DNA from 2 places in the Streptomyces sp. NPDC014891 genome. Region 1 is predicted to be linked to the other one. Evidence: riboswitches for the same ligand, from Rfam matches in the RefSeq annotation. Region 1 holds a riboswitch; the other holds the start of a gene.

Evidence for each region. A riboswitch is a leader RNA that binds a small molecule or an ion and turns the genes downstream of it on or off. The one in region 1 is predicted to bind cyclic di-AMP.
Region 2: another riboswitch for cyclic di-AMP. It lies ahead of ACF09E_RS32275 (M23 family metallopeptidase); the one in region 1 lies ahead of ACF09E_RS31460 (transglycosylase family protein).

Annotation. Positions count from the first base shown of each region.
Region 1 is NZ_JBIBWF010000013.1:190,276-197,987, forward strand. It holds gene ACF09E_RS31435 (SurA N-terminal domain-containing protein) at 1-584, shown strand, start outside; gene ACF09E_RS31440 (nucleoside triphosphate pyrophosphohydrolase) at 604-1,569, shown strand; gene ACF09E_RS31445 (globin domain-containing protein) at 1,603-2,802, opposite strand; gene ACF09E_RS31450 (cytochrome P450) at 2,944-4,257, shown strand; gene ACF09E_RS31455 (transglycosylase family protein) at 4,415-5,521, shown strand; cyclic di-AMP (ydaO/yuaA leader) riboswitch at 5,777-5,949, shown strand; gene ACF09E_RS31460 (transglycosylase family protein) at 5,953-6,675, shown strand; gene eno (phosphopyruvate hydratase) at 7,049-7,712, shown strand, end outside.
Region 2 is NZ_JBIBWF010000014.1:133,899-141,610, reverse strand. It holds gene ACF09E_RS32290 (GNAT family N-acetyltransferase) at 1-1,329, opposite strand, end outside; gene ACF09E_RS32285 (HPr family phosphocarrier protein) at 1,572-1,853, shown strand; gene ACF09E_RS32280 (GntR family transcriptional regulator) at 1,999-2,682, opposite strand; gene ACF09E_RS32275 (M23 family metallopeptidase) at 2,888-3,658, opposite strand; cyclic di-AMP (ydaO/yuaA leader) riboswitch at 3,671-3,836, opposite strand; gene ACF09E_RS32270 (M16 family metallopeptidase) at 4,035-5,402, opposite strand; gene ACF09E_RS32265 (pitrilysin family protein) at 5,429-6,775, opposite strand; gene ACF09E_RS32260 (DNA topoisomerase (ATP-hydrolyzing) subunit A) at 6,957-7,712, shown strand, end outside.

The DNA of each region.
Region 1 (7,712 bases):
CCGCCTGCGGCAGCGACGCCCATCCAGGAGCGGCGGCCGTCGTCGGCGGGGAGCGGATCGACGTCTCCAGCCTGCAGGCCCAGGTGCAGGACGTGCGCACCGCCCAGGAGCGCTCCCCGCAGGCCGCCCAGCTCGTCCAGGCCACCGGGGACCTGCCCCGCCGCAAGCTCAACGTGATGATCTTCGACCGGGTCGTCGACAAGGTCGCCGCGGACAACGGCGTGGGCGTCACCCGCGCGGAGCTCCAGCAGACCAGGACGGCGTTCGTCCGCGAGAGCGGCGGCGAGGACCGGCTGAGGGACGTGCTGCTCCAGGAGCAGGGCGTGGCGCCCGGCCAGATCGACGACGTCGTCCGCCGCAACGTCCTCATGAACAAGATCGCCGCCAAGCTGGGCGTCAAGGACACCCCCGAGGGACAGCGGAAGCTGACGGAGGTCTTCTCCGCCGCCTCCAAGGACCTCGCCATCGACGTGAACCCGCGCTACGGCACCTGGGACGACGCCCAGGTCAGGCTCGGCGGCTCCACCGCGCCCTGGCTGCGGCAGATCAGCCAGGACCCGGGCGCCGTCCCGGCCGGTGCGTGAGGCGGAGTAAGTTCGTGGGGTGACAACTGAGAGCCCCGGCCGCATCGTCCTGCTCACCGCCAGCCACCGCGTGGCACCCGGACTGCTGTCCTGGCCCGCCTGGCAGGCGCTGCACGGCGCGGACCGGGTGCTCTGCCCCGACGAGCAGCACCCCCAGCTGCCGTACCTGCGGGAGGCCGGGGTCGCCGTCGAGCACCTGCGGCCCACCGCCGAGGAACTGGTCGCCGCCTGCGCCGGCGGCCGCACGGTCCTGCTGCTGCCCTCCGGCGAGGGCGACCGGCCGCTCACCGACGGCCTCGCCCGCCTCGCCGGCTCGGGCCGCCTCACGATGCCCGACCTGGAACTGCTGCCCGGCTCGTACGACCTGCCCGGCGCCCGCCTCCTGGACGTCGTGCAGATCATGGACCGCATCCGGCGCACGTGCCCCTGGTCCTCCCGGCAGACGCACAAGGAGCTCGTCAAGTACGGCATCGAGGAGGCGTACGAGCTCGTCGAGGCGATCGAGGACGACGACCGGGACGCGCTGCGCGAGGAGCTCGGGGACGTCCTGCTGCAGGTCGTCTTCCACGCGCGGATCGCCGAGGAGGACCCGGAGGAGCCCTTCTCCGTGGACGACGTCGCCGGGGACCTCGCCGAGAAGCTGATCCACCGGCACCCGCACGTCTTCGGGGACGCGGAGGCGCGGACGCCGGAGGACGTCCGGGCCCACTGGCTGCGCACCAAGGCGATCGAGAAGCAGCGCGAGTCCGTGACGGACGGCGTGCCGCTGGGCCAGCCGGGGCTGGCACTCGCCGCGAAGCTCGGCGGCCGGGTGCGCTCGGCGGGCCTCGACGTGGCCCTCCCGGCGGAGCCGGGCGTCGGCTACGACCTGCTGGCCCTCGCGGTCCGCGCGGAGGCGGAGGGCGTGGACCCGGAGGCGGCTCTGCGCGCCGCGGCCCGCGCCTACCGGGACGCGATCCGGGCGGCGGAGGGCGTGGAGGCCTGACGCGGCCGCGGCGGCCCGCGCCGGCGGCCGGCGCTACCGCTCGCGCGGGACCCGTGCCCCCGGGTTGTGCCAGAGCGGGGGCGGCGGGCCCAGGAGGCGTTCCGCCGCGGTGTGGGGGCGGGCGGTGAAGCGGCCCACCGGCTGCAGGGTGTCGTGGTGGATGCGGTACGGGTCGGTGCCCAGTTCCTCCAGCACCTCCGCGACCTCGGTCAGGAAGCCCGGCGGCCCGGCGAGGTAGACGTCGTGCGCGGGCCAGTGGACGCAGGCCCGCAGCGCTTGGACGAGCCGTTCCGTCGCCTGGTCCTTGCGGTGGCCGGGGGCCGAGGTGATGTAGGTGACGCTGAGACCGCTGAGACGTTTCTTCAGTCGCTCCGCGTCCTCCCGGCCGTACAGGTACTCCTTCGCGCGCGCCACCATGAACAGCCGCCCCTGCAGGTCGGGCTCGGCCTCCGCCGCCTCCGACAGCAGCGCCCTCACCGGCGCCCAGCCCGTGCCCGCGCATATATAGGTACGGAGTCCGCCCGGCTCCGTGCACGCGGTGAGGCCGCCGCCGGGCGCGCTCAGCCGCAGCCTCTCGCCCGGACGCGTCCCGGCGACGAGGGCCGTGCTCATCGCGCCACCCGGGATCCGGCTCACATGGAGTTCGACCGTGCCGTCGGGGCGGGGGGCGTCCGCGAGGGAGTAGGTGCGCCAGACGCGCGGGACGCGCGGCGAGCCGACGCTGACGTACTGCCCCGGGAGGAAGGGGAGCGGCTGCCGGGGCCACAGCGTGAGGACGGCCAGGTCCTCGCCGCGCCGCTCGTGCCGGACGACGTCCGCGTCCCACCAGGCGGGCTCGCCGGCCGCGGCCGCCTCCTCGGCCCCGGCCATCATGAGGTCGGCGACGTGTCCGTACGCCTCGGCCCAGGCCTTCTCGGCCTCCCGGGTCCAGGCGGGTCCCGCGGCGTGCGCGAAGGCGGCGAGGAGGCTCGTCCCGACGGCGGCGTAGAGCCCGGGGTCGGCGAGGAACCTGCGGTGGTCGCGGCCCAGCTGCCCCAGGTAGCCGGGGAGACCGGGGGACTCCAGGTGGGTCACCACATGGGTGAGCGCGGCGAAGAGGCGGTCCCGCTGGGGCTGCATGTCCTCGGGGAACAGCTCGCGCATGGCGGGGTTGTTCCAGAAGAGATGCGAGTAGAAGAAGGTGACGGCGTGTTCGGCCCGTCTCTCGACCACCGCGAACGTGCTCCGGAGCATCTGAGGATCCACCGACAAGAATCTAGGGCACCACCCCCTTCTTGATCGCGGGATCCGGCAGACCGCGCCCCCCGGACCGCCGGACCGCGCCTCCCCGGACCGCCGGACCGCCCCTCCCGGACCGCCCTGTACCGTCGGGGAGTGAGCACCACCCCCGGCACCCCGCCCGCCTCCTGCCCCGCGTCGGCCCCCGCGCCCGAGCTCTTCACCTGGGAGTTCGCGAGCGATCCGTACCCCGCGTACGCCTGGCTCCGCGAGCACGCGCCCGTGCACCGGACGACACTGCCCAGCGGGGTCGAGGCCTGGCTGGTGACGCGGTACGGGGACGCCCGGCAGGCCCTCGCCGACCAGCGGCTCTCCAAGAACCCCGCGCATCACGACGAGTCCCCGCACGCCAAGGGCAAGACGGGCATTCCGGGCGAGCGCAAGGCCGAGCTGATGACGCATCTGCTCAACATCGACCCGCCGGACCACACCCGTCTGCGCCGGCTGGTGTCGAAGGCCTTCACTCCCCGCCGGGTCGCCGAGTTCACCCCCCGCGTGCAGGAGTTGACCGACCGGCTCATCGACGGCTTCGTGGAGAAGGGCAGCGCGGACCTCATCCACGAGTTCGCCTTCCCGCTGCCCATCTACGCGATCTGCGACCTGCTCGGCGTGCCCGAGGAGGACCAGGACGACTTCCGCGACTGGGCCGGCATGATGATCCGGCACGGCGGCGGGCCACGCGGCGGGGTCGCGCGGTCGGTGAAGAAGATGCGCGGCTACCTCGCCGAGCTGATCCACCGCAAGCGGGAAGGCCTGCGGCACGAAGGGGCCGACGACCTCATCTCGGGACTCATCAAGGCCTCCGACCACGGCGAGCACCTCACCGAGAACGAGGCCGCCGCCATGGCCTTCATCCTGCTCTTCGCCGGTTTCGAGACGACCGTCAACCTCATCGGCAACGGCATGTACCAGCTCCTGCGCCACCCCGGGCAGCGCGAGCTGCTCCAGACGTCGGTCGCGGCGGGGGAGACCGGGCTGCTGGAGACCGGGATCGAGGAACTGCTGCGCTACGACGGTCCGGTGGAGATGGCCACCTGGCGGTACGCGACCGAGCCCCTGACCATCGGCGGGCAGGACATCCCGGCGGGCGACCCCGTCCTCGTCGTGCTCGCCGCCGCGGACCGGGACCCGGAGCGGTTCGACGGGCCGGACGTGCTCGACCTGGCGCGGCGCGACAACCAGCACCTCGGGTACGGGCACGGCATCCACTACTGCCTGGGCGCGCCGCTCGCCCGGCTGGAGGGACAGACCGCGCTCGCCACCCTGCTGACCCGGCTGCCGGACCTGCGACTTGCCGCGGATCCCGCGGAACTGCGCTGGCGCGGAGGGCTCATCATGCGCGGTTTGCGCACGCTTCCGGTCGAGTTCTCCCCTTCCGTGCGACTCACACAAAGTGAGAGTCCGTCATAAATGTGATCTTCACGTGATCGCGGGTGCATCGACTTGTGATGAGCGTTCGAATACGGCTACCTTCCCCGTCAGCTCGGTTCGTCAACGTGGTTGAGTAATTCGGCCAGGTGTGACAACTCGGGCGCGCCCACACAGTCGTCACGCGAAAGGCGCTTCTATGCGTTCCGGGAACGGACGTCACCGTCGCCCCCGTCAGGCCCCCGCCATCGTCGTCGCCGCGGGCGTGACCGGCTCCGCCATGGCGCTGCCGCTGCTCGCCACCGGGTCCGCCTCCGCCGCCGACGCGGCCACCTGGGACCGGGTCGCCGAATGCGAGTCCGGCGGCCAGTGGAGCGCCAACTTCGGCAACGGCATGTACGGCGGGCTCCAGTTCACCCAGGACAGCTGGGAGCGCCACGGCGGCCTGTCGTACGCGCCCAGCCCGGACCTCGCCAGTCGCGCCCAGCAGATCGCGGTGGCCGAGAAGGCCCTCGCCAAGGGTTCGAACGAGTGGGCCACCTGCGCGCCGATCGCCGGCCTGAAGAACGACGGCGCGTCCCCGGGTGTGGACCCCGGCCCCACGAGCGTCCCCAAGGCCCCCACCGGACCGGTCCCCGAGTCCAACTGGAACGCCGGCCTGCCCGGGACCTCCGGAGAGGCCGCCGAGGCCGACAAGGGGGCCGAGGAGGCCGACAAGTCCGAGGCCGAGCAGAAGGCCCCCGGGACGGCGTCGCCCGACGCGTCCGCCACGCCTGTCTCGCCGACCGCACCCGTCTCGCCGACCGCGCCGACGAGCCCGCCCGCGTCGACCGACCCGAGCGACCCGGCCGCGCCCACCGCACCCGGCACGCCCGACGCGTCCGTGACGCCCGGCGAGCCCGGCTCCACCGAGCCCGGTGCGCCGACGGACGACCCGTCGTCGGCGACCCCCGGCACCGGCAAGCACCGGGGTGACGCCGCACCGGAGGAAACCGACAACCCGGACAGTTCTGCCGAATCAGGTAGACATGCGTCCCCGGACAACAAGCTGGACGAAAAGCCGCTGAAGACGTCGCCCGCTGACGCCTCGAAGGAAACGGACGCAACGGACAGTCAGGGCAAGTCGGACTCCTACCTCGTGCAGCCGGGTGACAACCTCTCCGACATTGCACAGGAGAACGAACTCCCCGGAGGCTGGACCGCCCTCTACGACGCCAACCGGCGGACCGTGGGCCTCGATCCGGACCTCATCCTCCCTGGTCAGGCGCTTGACCTGACGAACGGTTCGACCGCGTCGGCGGAGTAGTTCGGGGGCGTATGTCCGGTTCTGGGCAAGTGAGACATGGGTCTCTTCACCCCAACTGGCGTGTCACGCCCGCAAACTTTGCTCCCGTCACCTCTCACCTGCACAAACACGACCCACCGGAAGGCAAGCAGGGGCGATTTCTCCCCTATGAGGGTCTTTGAACTTCCGGTGGGTCTGTGTCTACGGTCGTCACCGCTCGCCACCGCGGGCCCCGTCGACCGAAACGCCGAATCCTGCCGTCGGCCGACGGGCATCGTCGCGCAAGCGCCGAAGGCAGGAGTGGGGGACCCAAGGTAAGTGCCGGTCCCGGCCGTTGAGACAGACGGCCGAAGACCGGCTTGGGGTGAAGCCGCGTGCTAGGACACGCGGCCGGGCACCTTCCGGCCCGAACCCGACAGCTCACCTCACAGGCGTCGGTGAGGAGAATCCCCATGCTGTTTTCCGCCAAGGGCAAACACCGCCGTCCCTCCAAGGCCACCCAGGTCGCCGCGCTCGTCGGCGTCACCGGTGTCGCCGTGGCCGCCCCGCTGATGACCGCGGGCACCGCCTCGGCCGCCACGGCCTCGGAGTGGGACCGCGTCGCCGCCTGCGAGTCCGGCGGCAACTGGTCCATCAACACCGGCAACGGCTACTACGGCGGTCTGCAGTTCTCGGCCTCCACCTGGGCCGCGTACGGCGGCACCGCCTACGCCTCGACCGCCGACCAGGCGTCGAAGTCGCAGCAGATCGCCGTCGCCGAGAAGGTCCTCGCGGGCCAGGGCAAGGGCGCCTGGCCGTCCTGCGGCGTGGGCCTCTCGGGTGCCTCCTACGAGGGCGGCGCCGCCGAGAGCGCGCCGCAGCAGAGCACCCAGCAGCCGCAGCAGGAGCGGAAGGCCGAGCAGCCGACCACCCGCAGCGAGAAGCGCCAGGCCCCGAAGAAGGCCGCGCAGCAGGCCGCTCCGCAGGCCGACGCGAAGAAGACCGTCACCACCCCGACCGGCAAGAAGGTCAAGAAGGGCGACGGCGAGTACAAGGTCGCCACCGGCGACACCCTCAGCAAGATCGCCCAGGCGCACGGCGTCAAGGGCGGCTGGGCCGAGCTGTTCAAGCTCAACAAGGACGTCGTCGAGGACGCCGACCTCATCTACCCGGGCCAGCAGCTCCACCTGAAGTGAGCCCGGCGGTCCGCGTGAGTCCGGCGGCTCACGCGGCCCCTCCGACCCTCCCGCGGTGACCACCCCGGCCCGGCGCGCCCATCCCCCGTGCGCGCCGGGCCGGGGTTCCCCCGTTTCGGGCCCGCGCCCGGAGAAGGCCAGAGAAGACCGGAGTAGAGGGGAGGGCCGGCGCGACGACCGGCCCGCCGCGGCGGTTACCCGCCGGTAGATCTGGGGCCCTTCGTCCCGACATGCATGCCCTTGGGTCCTTTTTCGTCCCAGGGGGCGGGCGCCCGGCTGGCCGGAGCCCGCGAGCCGGTTAGGCTCTTGTCGCAAGGCCAAGCGACCCTGCACCGACCTTGCGTCACATCCAGCGTCACATCCCAAAAAGGAGATGCTCGTGCCGTCCATCGACGTCGTCGTAGCCCGGGAAATCCTGGACTCCCGAGGCAACCCCACGGTCGAGGTCGAGGTCGGCCTCGACGACGGCAGCACCGGCCGTGCTGCTGTCCCGTCCGGTGCCTCCACCGGTGCGTTCGAGGCCATCGAGCTTCGCGACGGTGACCCGAACCGCTACCTCGGCAAGGGTGTCGAGAAGGCCGTCCTCGCCGTCATCGAGCAGATCGGCCCGGAGCTCGTCGGCTACGACGCCACCGAGCAGCGCCTGATCGACCAGGCCATGTTCGACCTGGACGCCACCGAGAACAAGGGCTCCCTCGGCGCCAACGCCATCCTCGGCGTCTCCCTCGCCGTCGCGCACGCCGCCTCCGAGGCCTCGGACCTCCCCCTTTTCCGCTACCTCGGCGGCCCGAACGCGCACCTGCTGCCCGTTCCGATGATGAACATCCTCAACGGTGGGTCGCACGCCGACTCCAACGTGGACATCCAGGAGTTCATGATCGCCCCGATCGGCGCGGAGTCCTTCTCCGAGGCCCTCCGCTGGGGTGCGGAGATCTACCACACCCTCAAGGCCGTGCTGAAGCGCAAGGGCCTCTCCACCGGCCTCGGCGACGAGGGCGGCTTCGCGCCGAACCTGGAGTCGAACCGCGCCGCCCTCG
Region 2 (7,712 bases), on a different contig from region 1:
GGTGCGGCGCGCGAGGCGGGTGAACTTCCGGGGGTTGCCGATCGACTCCAGGTAGAGGAGGACGACGTCGGTCCCGGGGTCGTCGTACCAGTGCTGGAGGAAGTCGTTGCCGGAGACGTCGGCCCGGTTGCCCGCCGAGATGAAGGAGGACAGCCCGGCGCCCCGCCGGTGCAGCCCGGCGAGGAGGGCGATGCCGATCGCGCCGGACTGGGTGAAGAGCCCGATCCGCCCGGCGGCCGGCGTCTGCGGGGCGAGGGAGGCGTTGAGGCGGACGTCGGCGGCCGTGTTGATGATGCCGAAGGCGTTGGGGCCGATGATCCGCATGCCGTACGAGCGGGCCTGCCGCACCAGCTCGCGCTGCCGCTCACGGCCCGCGGGACCGCTCTCGGCGTAGCCGGCGGAGAGGACGACCAGCCCCTGGACGCCGTGTTCGCCGCAGTCCGCGACGACCTCCGGCACCCGTTCGGCGGGAACGGCGACGATCGCGAGGTCGACCGGCTCGCCGATGGCGGCGACGGAGGGGTGGGCGGGGACGCCGTCGAACTCCACGGCCCCGCCGCCCTCGCCGAGGGCGGCGTTGACCGCGTACACGCGTCCGGTGAACCCGGCCCCGAGGAGGTTGCGCAGGACGGTCCGGCCGACGCCGCCCGGGGCGCGCCCGGCGCCGACGACCGCGACGGACCGGGGCGTGAGGAGTCGCTGCACGGAGCGGGCCTCGGCCCGCTGCTCCCGGGCGCGCTGCACGGCGAGGGAGCGGTCGGTGGGCTCCAGGTCGAGGTGGAGCCGTACGGAGCCGTCCTCGAAGCTGCGCTTCTGGGTGTAGCCCGCGTCCGTGAACACCTTGATCATCTTGGTGTTGGCGGGGAGCACCTCGGCGGCGAAGCGCCGGATGTCCCGTTCCCGGGCGACCGCCGCGATGTGTTCGAGCAGGGCGGAGGCGACGCCGCGTCCCTGGTGCGCGTCCTGGACGAGGAAGGCGACCTCGGCCTCGTCGGCGGGGAGGGAGGCGGGCATGCCGCGGTCGTCGATGCGGTCGTAGCGCACCGTGGCGATGAACTCGCCGCCGACGGTCGCCGCCAGGCCCACCCGGTCCACGAAGTCGTGGTGGGTGAAGCGGTGCACGTCCTTGGCGGAGAGCCGGGGGTAGGGGGCGAAGAAGCGGTAGTACTTCGACTCGTCCGAGACCTGCTCGTAGAAGCTGACGAGGCGGTCGGCGTCGTCGGCCGTGATCGGCCGGATGCGCGCGGTGCCGCCGTCGCGGAGCACCACGTCCGCCTCCCAGTGGTCGGGGTAGTCGTGCTCCGGCGGCTGGTCCGACGCGCTCTGCATGGGGTCAGCCTACGGCCGCGGATCGGCGGTGGCACGGGTCGCGCCCCGGTGGCGGCACGGACCGCGACACGGCGGCGGCATCGCTCGCGCGGCGGGGGTCGGCCGTGCAAGGTAGGGAGCACGCCCCGTAGGGCGGGGAGGGCCGAAGGGCGGTCCGATCCGGGCCGAAGGTCGGCGCGAGCACGGAGCATCCCGTGAGAGACTGGTCTAGACAACCCGCTTGAGACTTGAAGGGCAACACCATGGCTGAGCGCCGCGTCAACGTCGGCTGGGCCGAGGGCCTGCACGCCCGCCCCGCGTCCATCTTCGTCCGTGCCGCCACGGCTTCCGGCGTTCCGGTGACGATCGCCAAGTCGGACGGCACCCCCGTCAACGCCGCCTCCATGCTCGCGGTGCTCGGCCTGGGCGCGCAGGGCGGCGAGGAGATCGTCCTCGCCTCGGAGGCCGACGGCGCCGAGGCCGCTCTGGACCGTCTGGCGAAGCTGGTCGCCGAGGGCCTGGACGAGCTTCCCGAGACCGTCTGATCCGGGTCGACACCCACCGCACGGCGAAAAGGCCGTGACCGCCGGAATTCCGGCGGTCACGGCCTTTTCTGATTTCTCCCGCGGCCTTTTCGGGCAGCGCGGAGCGACGGCCTCGAATTCCTATTCCATGTATACGATGCGCGCGTTAATTCCGGGAACCCGCCGTGTTGACTGCATGTTGCGAAACCCTCACACGGCCGCCGGCCGGTTTCCTGAGGCGGTGCAGCGGCTGCGTGCGCTCGGCGTGCAGCGCGGTCAGCGTCCTGGCCCGCTCGGCGTCGCCGCGCGCCACGGCGTCCACGATCGCCCCGTGCTCGGCCCAGGCGTCCACCGGCCGCTCGGGCTGCTCGACCGCGTACATCCAGGCGATCTTGTGCCGCAGCTGGGTCAGCAGGGCCGTCAGGGCCGGACTGCCGGAGGCCTGGGCCAGCGTCTCGTGGAACCAGCCCCCGAGTGAACGCAGATCCTCGCCCTGCCCCCGCCTGGCCCGCTCCTGCCCCAGCCTGACCAGGCCGCGCAGCACCTTGAGATGCGCCTCCGTGCGCCGCTGGGCGGCACGGGCGGCCCCCAGCGGTTCGAGCAGCGCCCGCATGTCGAGCAGATCGGCGGCCTCCTGCTCGGTGGGCTCCGCGACCTGCGCCCCGGCGTGCCGGCGGGTGACCACGAAGCCCTCGGACTCCAGGGTCCGCAGGGCCTCGCGGACCGGAACCCGGGAGACCCCGTACCGGCGGGCGAGCTGGTCCTCGGTCAGCCGGGCGCCCGGCTCGAAGACGCCCGTGACGATGTCGTCCCGGATCGCCGTGCATACCGAGTGCGCGGGAATGCGCATGTCCGACCTCCGCCTTGGTCCGCGCGAGTCAATTAACCGGCGCCTGTTCTGCGCCCGATCTGCGACTCTATTGCAGCGCGCCGGAATTTCCGATGCCCCGGCGGAATATCGATGTGCCGCGCGCGACGAAAAGCCCCGGCTCTGTACGAGCCGGGGCTTTTGCGATGCGGTGGGGGCGGCGCGAGGAGCCGCCCGGGGCGTCGGGTCAGACGTTGACGCCGCGGGCGCGCAGATACGCGACCGGGTTGACGTCGGAGCCGTACTCGGCGGTCGTCCGCGCCTCGAAGTGGAGGTGGGGTCCGGTCGAGTTGCCGGTGGAGCCCGAGATGCCGATCCGCTCACCGGGCTCGACGGTCTGGCCGACGTAGACCCCGATGGAGGACAGGTGACCGTACTGGGTGTACGTGCCGTCGTTCATCCGGATGACGATGTTGTTGCCGTACGCGCCGCCCCAGCCGGCCTCGACGACGGTGCCGGAGCCGACGGAGACCACGGTGCTGCCGTAGGCGGCGTGGAAGTCGACGCCGGAGTGGCTGCCGGAGGACCAGAGCGAGCCGCCGGTCTTGTAGCCGGTGGACACGTACGAGCCGTCGACGGGGAGCTGGAAGGAGGCCAGGCGGCGGCGCTCGGCCTCGCGGGCGGCGCGCTGCTCGGCCTCGCGGATCTCCTTGGCGCGGGCCTCGGCCTTGCGCTTCGCCTCGGCCTCGGCCTTGGCCTTGGCGGCGATCTCGTAGGCCTCCCGCTCCTGGGCGGCGGCCTGGGCGTCGATCCGCTCGGCGAGGTCGTCCTCGGTGATCACCTTGGTGAGGCCGGTGTCCTCGAGGGAGCGGTCGTCCGTGTCGGCGGCGAGCGCCGGGGAGGCCAGGGTGCCGATGACGCCGGCGGTGGCGAGGGTCGCCGCGCCGGCGATGCCCGCGCCGCGGCGCGCCATCCGGCTCGGAGCACGATGCTTCCCGGTGGCACGGGTGAACGCCATGTAGGGGCTGGTCCTTTCCTTCCCTCTCGCCTACCGGGTTAGCTGACGGGTTCGGAGCAGGAAGGTCTCCTACGAGCCCCTCCGTACGAGACGAAGGCGCCCGATTCACCCCAGGGACTGCGTGTGGGTCCCCGGCTCCCCAGGCTCGCGCCTGACGGGGACTCGGCGATGTCTGTCCGATGCCGCGGGTGCGGCACGTGCAACTGACGAACAGACGGCCTGACGCTATGCGGATCGTCTTTCAATCACCAACCGGACAGGCATTTTGTAAGACATGCCACAAGGCAAAAGCCAACCCTTGCCCCAATACGGACAAAGGGGAGGACCCCGACGGGCCGGGCCGTCGGGGTCCTCCCCGTCCTGCGGACCGCGTGAATCAGCCGGTCACGACGGTCACTTCGCCGATCCCGAGCGCCCGCACCGGCTCCGCGATCTCCGACGCGTCGCCGACGAGCACGGTGACGAGACGGTCGACGGGGAACGCGCTGACCACGGCCGCGGTCGCCTCGACCGTGCCCGTCCCGGCCAGCCGGGCGTACAACTGCGCCTGGTAGTCGTCCGGGAGGTGCTGCTCGACCTGGTCGGAGAGCGTCGCGGCGACGGAGGCGGCCGTCTCGTACTTGAGCGGCGCGACCCCCACCAGGTTCTGCACGGCCGTCTCCCGCTCTGCGTCGGTCAGGCCCTCCTCGGCCAGCGTCCGCAGCACCTTCCACAGGTCGTCAAGAGCCGGACCGGTGTTGGGCGTGTCGACGGAACCGCTGATGGCGAGCATCGAGGCGCCGTTCCCCCGGCCGTCCGAGCGGAGCACCTGCCCGAAGGCGCGCACCCCGTACGTGTAGCCCTTCTCCTCGCGCAGGACCCGGTCGAGCCGCGAGGTGAGGGTGCCGCCGAGGCAGTAGGCGCCCAGGACCTGGGCCGGCCAGACGCTGTCGTGCCGGTCGGGCCCGATCCGGCCGATCAGCAGCTGGGTCTGGACGGCGCCGGGGCGGTCCACGATGACGACCCGTCCGGTGTCGTCGGCGGTGATCGGCGGCATCGGGAGCGGCTCGGCCGGCTCGCCGGACCACGCGCCGAGCGTCTCGGCGAGGACCTTGTCCAGGTCGACACCGGTCAGGTCGCCGACGACCACGGCGGTGGCCGTGCCGGGACGCACGTACGCCTCGTAGAAGGCGCGGACCGCGGCGGCGTCGATCGCCGCGACGGTCTCCTCGGTGCCCTGGCGCGGCCGGGAGATCCGGGCCTCCGCCGGGAACAGCTCCTTGGAGAGCTGCTTGGCGGCGCGGCGGGACGGGTTGGCCGTCTCGTGCGGGATCTCGTCGAGGCGGTTGCGCACCAGGCGCTCGACCTCGGTCTCCAGGAACGCCGGCGCGATCAGGGCCTCGGAGACGAGACCGAGCGCCTTGGACAGCCGGGAGGCGGGAACCTCCAGAGAGACCCGGACGCCCGGGTGGTCGGCGTGCGCGTCGAGCGTGGCGCCGCAGCGTTCCAGCTCGGCCGCGAACTCCTCGGCGCTGTGCTGGTCCGTGCCCTCGAACAGGGCCCGGGCCATGATGGTGGCCACACCGTCGAGACCGGCGGGCTCCGCGTCCAGCGGGGCCGGCAGGAAGATCTCCACGGCCACCACCTGCTGGCCGGGGCGGTGGCAGGTCAGCAACGTCAGACCGTTGTCCAGGGCACCGCGGTCCGGGGCCGGGAAGGCCCAGGGCCGGGCGTCGCCGGGCGTCGGCTGCGGGTGGAAGTCCATGCTCGTCAAAGACGCGGCAGCGTCGGTCACTGGTCCGCCCCCTCTTCCTCGTCGCTGTCGCTCTGTTCGGTCGCCACGGGCTCGTAGACCAGCACCGCGCGGTTGTCGGGGCGCAGCGTGGCCGCGGCGACGGCCTGCACCTCCTCGGCGGTGACCGCAAGGACGCGGTCGACGGCCGTCAGGGCGAGCTGCGGGTCGCCGAACAGCACCGCGAAGCGGCACAGTTCGTCGGCACGGCCCGCGACGGTGCCGAGCCGGTCGAGCCACTCGCGCTCCAGCTGCGCCTGCGCGCGCTCCATCTCCTCGGGCGTGGGGCCCTCGGCGGCGAACCGGGCGAGCTCCTCGTCGACGGCCGCCTCGATCTGCGGGACCTCGACCCCGCCGGAGGTCTTGACGTCCAGCCAGCCCAGCGAGGGCGCGCCGGCCAGCCGCAGCATGCCGAAGCCGGCGGCGACGGCGGTGCGGTCGCGGCGGACCAGGCGGTTGTGCAGCCGGGAGGACTCGCCGCCGCCGAGGACCGTCAGGGCCAGGTCGGCCGCGTCGCACGCGCGCGTGCCGTCGTGCGGCAGCCGGTAGGCGGCCATCAGCGCACGCGCCGGCACCTCCTCCTCGACGACCTCGCGCAGCTGCTCGCCGATGACCTCGGGCAGCTCGCCCGAGCGGGGCGCGGGCTTGCCGTCGTGGCCGGGGATGGAGCCGAAGTACTTCTCGATCCAGGCGAGGGTCCGCTCCGGGTCGATGTCCCCGACGACCGACAGCACCGCGTTGTTCGGGGCGTAGTACGTGCGGAAGAAGTTCCGCGCGTCCTCCAGGGTCGCCGCGTCCAGGTCGGCCATCGAGCCGATCGGCGTGTGGTGGTACGGGTGCCCCTCCGGGTAGGCCAGGGCGGTCAGCTTCTCGAAGGCCGTGCCGTACGGCACGTTGTCGTAGCGCTGGCGGCGCTCGTTCTTGACGACGTCCCGCTGGTTCTCCATGGACTCGTCGTCCAGGGCGGCGAGCAGCGAGCCCATGCGGTCGGCCTCCAGCCAGAGCGCGAGCTCCAGCTGGTGGGTGGGCATGGTCTCGAAGTAGTTGGTGCGCTCGAAGCTCGTCGTGCCGTTGAGCGAGCCGCCGGCCCCCTGCACGAGCTCGAAGTGCCCGTTCCCGTGGACCTGCTTCGAGCCCTGGAACATCAGGTGCTCGAAGAGGTGGGCGAGGCCCGTGCGGCCCGGGACCTCGTGCCGCGAGCCGACGTCGTACCAGAGGCAGACCGCGGCGACCGGGGTCAGGTGGTCCTCTGAGAGCACCACGCGCAGGCCGTTCGCCAACCGGTGCTCGGTCGCTGTCAGGCCGCCGGAGCCGGCCTCGGCCGTGGCCGTGTGACCCATGGGCATGTACGTCCCTTCGATCGCGATGTGAAAAAGTCCTGCCACTGTATGCAAGCGCGCCGACACCTGGCGAAGTTCCCGACCCCGGGAGATGTCCCTCTTCCGGGTCGCGGTCGGCGTTGTCGGTGGCACGGTCCACAATGGTCCGCGTCAGATCAACCTTGTTGGTGAAGGAGCCGCAGCCGCGATGGCCCGCCGCAGCACGAAGACACCGCCGCCGGACGACGCGTTCGAGGAGCGAATCCTCGACATCGACGTCGTCGACGAGATGCAGGGCTCCTTCCTCGAGTACGCGTACTCGGTGATCTACTCGCGTGCGCTGCCGGACGCCCGCGACGGCATGAAGCCCGTCCAGCGGCGCATCGTCTTCCAGATGAACGAGATGGGGCTCCGGCCCGACCGGGGCTTCGTCAAGTGCGCCCGGGTCGTCGGCGAGGTGATGGGCAAGCTCCACCCGCACGGCGACGCCTCGATCTACGACGCCATGGTCCGCATGGCGCAGCCCTTCTCCATGCGCCTCCCCCTGGTCGACGGCCACGGCAACTTCGGTTCCCTGGGCAACGACGACCCGCCGGCCGCCATGCGGTACACCGAGTCGCGGATGGCCTCGGCCGCCCTGCTCATGACGGAGTCCATCGACGAGGACACGGTCGACTTCTCGCCGAACTACGACGGCCAGGAGCAGGAGCCGGTGGCACTGCCCGCCGCCTACCCGAACCTCCTGGTCAACGGCGCCTCGGGCATCGCCGTCGGCATGGCGACCAACATGCCCCCGCACAACCTCGGCGAGGTCGTCGCGGCCGCCCGCCACCTGATCCGCCACCCGGGCGCCGACCTCGAGACGCTGATGCGCTTCGTGCCCGGACCCGACCTGCCGACCGGCGGCCGGATCGTCGGCCTCGCCGGCATCAAGGACGCGTACGAGTCGGGTCGCGGCTCGTTC